2 regions of the Escherichia sp. TC-EC600-tetX4 genome follow, and region 2 is predicted to be linked to the other one. Evidence: predicted binding sites of a transcription regulator. Region 2 holds the regulator's gene; the other holds the start of a gene.
What was found. The regulator LexA, encoded in region 2, represses DNA repair genes until DNA is damaged. The targets are predictions, from matches to a motif close to TNCTGTATGTACATACAGNA.
Positions count from the first base shown of each region.

Region 1: sulA (SOS-induced cell division inhibitor SulA) is a predicted target of LexA. The motif match lies at 1,981-2,000, and genes of this name have one in related genera.

Region 1 is NZ_CP079924.1:2,856,142-2,859,356, forward strand. It holds gene yccS (YccS family putative transporter) at 1-1,212, shown strand, start outside; gene sxy (CRP-S regulon transcriptional coactivator Sxy) at 1,175-1,804, opposite strand; gene sulA (SOS-induced cell division inhibitor SulA) at 2,023-2,532, shown strand; gene ompA (porin OmpA) at 2,889-3,215, shown strand, end outside.
Region 2 is NZ_CP079924.1:4,223,507-4,226,721, forward strand. It holds gene dinF (MATE family efflux transporter DinF) at 1-1,281, opposite strand, end outside; gene lexA (transcriptional repressor LexA) at 1,354-1,962, opposite strand; gene dgkA (diacylglycerol kinase) at 2,072-2,440, opposite strand; gene plsB (glycerol-3-phosphate 1-O-acyltransferase PlsB) at 2,611-3,215, shown strand, end outside.

The DNA.
Region 1 (3,215 bases), 1.4 Mb from region 2:
CTGGAGCGGATGCGCGATAACGGCGCACCCGCCGATTTACTCAAAACACTGGGATTTTTGCTGAACAATTTACGCGCCATTGATGCCCAACTGGCAACAATTGAATCAGAACAGGCCCAGGCACTACCCCATAATAATGACGAAAATGAGCTCGCTGATGACAGCCCGCACGGGTTGAGTGATATCTGGCTGCGTCTTAGCCGTCACTTCACGCCGGAATCCGCCCTCTTCCGTCATGCGGTAAGAATGTCGCTGGTGTTGTGCTTCGGCTACGCCATCATTCAGATAACCGGAATGCATCACGGGTATTGGATCTTGCTGACAAGTTTGTTTGTCTGCCAGCCAAACTATAACGCCACGCGCCACCGCCTGAAGTTAAGGATTATTGGTACGCTGGTAGGTATCGCCATTGGCATTCCTGTGCTGTGGTTTGTGCCATCACTGGAAGGGCAGCTGGTGCTGCTGGTTATTACCGGCGTGCTCTTTTTTGCCTTCCGTAACGTGCAATACGCTCATGCAACGATGTTCATCACACTTTTGGTGCTACTGTGTTTTAACTTACTGGGTGAAGGTTTTGAAGTAGCGTTACCTCGCGTAATCGATACGCTGATTGGTTGTGCCATTGCGTGGGCGGCAGTGAGCTACATCTGGCCTGACTGGCAGTTTCGCAATCTGCCGCGCATGCTCGAACGCGCCACAGAGGCCAACTGTCGGTATCTCGATGCCATACTGGAGCAATACCATCAGGGGCGTGATAACCGTCTGGCGTATCGTATTGCCCGCCGCGATGCACACAACCGTGATGCTGAGCTGGCGTCGGTGGTATCAAATATGTCCAGCGAGCCGAACGTTACCCCGCAAATTCGCGAAGCCGCGTTTCGGTTGCTGTGCCTTAACCATACGTTTACCAGCTATATCTCAGCCCTCGGTGCTCACCGGGAGCAGTTAACTAATCCTGAAATTCTGGCGTTTCTTGATGACGCAGTTTGCTATGTTGATGACGCGTTACATCATCAACCTGCTGATGAAGAACGCGTCAATGAGGCATTAGCTAGCCTGAAACAGCGGATGCAGCAACTTGAACCACGGGCAGACAGCAAAGAACCTCTGGTCGTACAACAAGTTGGATTATTGATTGCATTACTGCCTGAGATTGGTCGTCTGCAACGCCAGATTACTCAAGTTCCGCAGGAAACTCCTGTTTCGGCGTAAGAGAGTCAGCCCATTCTGCAAGCTCCTGGCGGCGTGCCACCGGGAGCGCAGCTTCATGAATGCCGATAATGGCACCTTCAAGCATAAACAGAATCTTTTCTGTCACCAGACTGTTTTGCTGCCGCAGTCGCAACCAACACATTTTTGCCCCAAGTATACGTAACGCCCGTACATCCTTAATCCCCACCTCCCCGAGAATCGCTTCCAGATGAAAAGACATATTGGGCAAATCTTTCAGTCTTTCCCGGGTATTGCGCGTGCTTTTCTCTTTCAGCGCTGCATCGAGAGAATATTTCGACAGACGCACCAGCTTCAGTTGATTTCGCCATAGACTTTCATCAACCCGATAGTAATTGAGGGTAACGGATCGGCCACACTTTTTATATGTCAGCCAGACAGGCGGATGTTTTACACAGTACTGTGCACTTTGCTCACAAGCCCGAAGATACAACTCACCATCAGAAACCATCGCAAACACCGTGTCGTCAACGGTCAGGCTGTAACTGCCAAACAATGATCGGTATTCAATTGTGCCCAACGTTGCCAGGTATTCTTGTGATTTATAGATCCGCTTATAGGAGAGGCTTTTCATAAAATTCCTTTTAAAATCATAACATAAAAGAATGATTCACATTAACGGATCCGTTAACTACGAAAATAGGCAACTTATTCTTAAGGGGCAAGATTAATTTATGTTTTCCCGTCACCAACGACAAAATTTGCGAGGCTCTTTCCGAAAATAGGGTTGATCTTTGTTGTCACTGGATGTACTGTACATCCATACAGTAACTCACAGGGGCTGGATTGATTATGTACACTTCAGGCTATGCACATCGTTCTTCGTCGTTCTCATCCGCAGCAAGTAAAATTGCGCGTGTCTCTACGGAAAACACTACAGCCGGGCTTATCAGTGAAGTTGTCTATCGCGAAGATCAGCCCATGATGACGCAACTTCTACTGTTGCCATTGTTACAGCAACTCGGTCAGCAATCGCGCTGGCAACTCTGGTTAACACCGCAACAAAAACTGAGTCGGGAATGGGTTCAGGCATCTGGGCTACCCTTAACGAAAGTAATGCAGATTAGCCAGCTCTCCCCTTGCCACACTGTGGAGTCAATGGTTCGCGCTTTACGCACGGGCAATTACAGTGTGGTGATCGGTTGGTTGGCAGATGATTTGACTGAAGAAGAGCATGCTGAACTTGTTGATGCGGCAAATGAAGGTAACGCTATGGGGTTTATTATGCGTCCGGTAAGCGCATCCTCTCACGCCACGAGACAACTTTCCGGGCTAAAAATTCACTCTAATTTGTATCATTAAGTAAATTTAGGATTAATCCTGGAACTTTTTTTGTCGCCCAGCCAATGCTTTCAGTCGTGACTAATTTTCCTTGCGGAGGCTTGTCTGAAGCGGTTTCCGCGATTCTCTTCTGTAAATTGTCGCTGACAAAAAAGATTAAACATACCTTATACAAGACTTTTTTTTCATATGCCTGACGGAGTTCACACTTGTAAGTTTTCAACTACGTTGTAGACTTTACATCGCCAGGGGTGCTCGGCATAAGCCGAAGATATCGGTAGAGTTAATATTGAGCAGATCCCCCGGTGAAGGATTTAACCGTGTTATCTCGTTGGAGATATTCATGGCGTATTTTGGATGATAACGAGGCGCAAAAAATGAAAAAGACAGCTATCGCGATTGCAGTGGCACTGGCTGGTTTCGCTACCGTAGCGCAGGCCGCTCCGAAAGATAACACCTGGTACACTGGTGCTAAACTGGGCTGGTCCCAGTACCATGACACTGGTTTCATCAACAACAATGGCCCGACCCATGAAAACCAACTGGGCGCTGGTGCTTTTGGTGGTTACCAGGTTAACCCGTATGTTGGCTTTGAAATGGGTTACGACTGGTTAGGTCGTATGCCGTACAAAGGCAGCGTTGAAAACGGTGCATACAAAGCTCAGGGCGTTCAACTGACCGCTAAACTGGGTTACCCAATCACT
Region 2 (3,215 bases):
GATAGCCGCCAGAGAAAGCCCGCGCAACGCCAGAAAGACGGTTAATGCCAGCCACAAAGCATGATTACCCAGCCACGGCAGCGTAAGGAGCGTCAGCGCAAAACCTGCGGCGGCCACCGCCATACTGTTACGCATTTCGGTGGCACGCGTTGCGCCTATAAACATGCCGTCCAGCAGATAACACCAGACGCCAACCACCGGCAAAATCACCTGCCAGATAAGATAGCGGTCAGCCAGCTGCTGAATCTGGGTTAACGACGTCAGTAACGCAATGATGTGTTCCCCAGCCAGCAAATAAACCACCGAAAACAGTAACGCTACGATCCCCGACTGGCGGCACGCTGCCCGCCAGACATCCAGCAACTGGCTACCGTCGCGCGCACCGTATGCCTGACCGGAGTGCGCTTCAACCGCGTAGGCAAAACCATCCAGCGCATAGGCGGTAAAGGTGAGTAGCGTCATCAGAACCGCGTTAACAGCGATAATGTCACTCCCCAGTCGCGCGCCAAGTACGGTGATCGCGCCGAAACAGAGTTGCAACAACAGCGAACGCAGCATGATATCGCGGTTAAGCGCCAGCAAGCGACGGAAGTTTCCTCGCCAGGCAGTTTTCAGCATTTCGCCGGAAATTCCGCGTAGTTTGAGGATTTTACGCACCATTAGCAGACCAATCAGCAATGTTGCATATTCCGCAATAACCGTCGCCAGCGCCGCGCCCTGCACGTTCATATGCAGCCCCATCACCAGCCAGACATCCAGCACAATGTTGAGGATATTGCCGACCACTAACAAAATTACTGGCGCACGGGCATATTGCACGCCGAGTAACCAACCGAGTAATACCAGATTCGCCAGCGACGCCGGTGCGCTTAACCAGCGGATTTCAAGAAAGCGCCGCGCCTGTTCCAGGACTGCCTCACTACCGCCAACAATATGCAGCGCCAGATCGATAATCGGCGTACGCAGCAGCGCAATTAACGCCCCAGCCCCCAACGCCAACAGCAACGGTTGCACCAGCGTACGGGCTAATGCCTGAGGATTTTTGGCACCATAAGCCTGCGCAGTCAGCCCGGTGGTGCTCATGCGTAAAAACAGCAACAGCATAAAGAGAAAGCTGGTCGCCGTTGCACCAACCGCCACGCCGCCCAAATAAACCGGGCTATCAAGATGACCAATTACCGCCGTATCGACCAGTCCCAGCAACGGAACGGTGATATTGGAGAAAATCATGGGTAAGGCGAGATGCCAGAGTGCTTTATCAGATGAAGTGAGGAATGCCATGCAGACAAGCCTGATGAAGAGAGATGAAAAACAAACCGCGACGCCAGGCGGCATCGCGGTCTCAGAGATATGTTACAGCCAGTCGCCGTTGCGAATAACCCCAACCGCCAGCCCTTCAATGGTGAAGCTCTGCTGACGAAGGTCAACGACAATTGGTTTAAACTCGCTATTTTCTGGCAACAGTTCGACTTTATTGCCCTGTTTTTTCAGGCGCTTAACGGTAACTTCGTCATCAATACGTGCGACAACGACCTGACCGTTACGTACATCCTGAGTTTTATGCACTGCCAGCAAGTCACCATCCATAATGCCGATATCTTTCATCGACATCCCGCTGACGCGCAGCAGGAAATCAGCATTCGGCTTGAATAAGGAAGGATCGACCTGATAATGACCTTCAATATGCTGTTGCGCCAGAAGTGGTTCACCGGCAGCCACACGACCTACCAGCGGCAACCCTTCTTCCTCTTCCTGCAACAGACGAATCCCGCGTGATGCGCCGGAAACAATTTCAATAACGCCTTTGCGTGCCAGCGCCTTCAGATGTTCTTCAGCCGCGTTTGGGGAACGGAACCCCAAACGCTGCGCGATTTCCGCACGCGTCGGCGGCATACCTGTCTGGCTGATGTGATCACGGATGAGATCAAACACCTCTTGTTGCCTGGCCGTTAACGCTTTCATTCCGCCCCCTGGGTGTATATACAGTTATGCTGTGAGTATATACAGCAAAAGGCGATTTTGGAACCATAAACTGCACAATAAACCAGAGATTTATCGAATTCTGGAAGGGTTATCCAAAATGCGACCATAACAGAATGCACCAGGTAATCACGGCGACGATAATGGCAATCAGCACCGCAGCGGATCCCATATCTTTTGCGCGTCCGGAAAGCTCATGGTATTCAGAGCCAATTCGGTCAACCACTGCTTCGATGGCGCTATTGAGGATTTCCACAATCATCACCAGCATCACGGAGCTGATAAGCAGCACGCGGGTAATCGCGTCCACATCCAGCCAGCAGGCGATGACCACCGCCAACAATACCGCTACGCCTTCCTGACGGAATGCCGCTTCGTTGATCCATGCAGCGCGTAAACCTTTCCAGGAATAGCCAGCAGCTTTGATAATTCGGGTGAATCCAGTGGTATTATTGGCCATTGAAAGAACCTTTTTACATTATGAGCGTCAATATCAGTGTACCGTTAAATCCGATGATTCGGGTTTGCGTAGCGCCGCGCGAAACATGAGCGGATACCACAGAATTTCCCATGACTTTCTGCTATCCTTGCCGCGCATTTGCATTATTAACCAGAGGCTTTACATCGTTTATGTCCGGCTGGCCACGAATTTACTACAAATTACTGAATTTACCATTAAGCATCCTGGTAAAAAGCAAGTCTATTCCGGCAGATCCTGCCCCGGAACTGGGGCTGGATACCTCTCGTCCAATTATGTACGTTTTACCGTACAACTCGAAAGCAGATTTGCTGACGTTGCGCGCCCAGTGTCTGGCACATGACTTGCCTGACCCGTTAGAGCCGCTGGAAATCGACGGCACGCTACTGCCGCGCTATGTGTTCATTCACGGCGGGCCGCGTGTGTTCACCTATTACACGCCGAAAGAAGAGTCTATTAAGCTGTTCCACGACTATCTCGATTTGCACCGTAGCAACCCAAATCTGGATGTGCAGATGGTGCCAGTGTCGGTGATGTTTGGTCGCGCGCCGGGGCGTGAAAAAGGCGAAGTGAACCCGCCGCTGCGTATGCTTAACGGCGTACAGAAATTTTTCGCTGTACTGTGGCTCGGTCGCGACAGTTTTGTGCGTTTCTCGCCGTCAGTTTCGCTGCGCCGTATGGCGGATGAACACGGCACGGATAAAACTATCGCTCAGAAACTGGCGCGCGTGGCGCGTATGCACTTTGCCCGTCAACG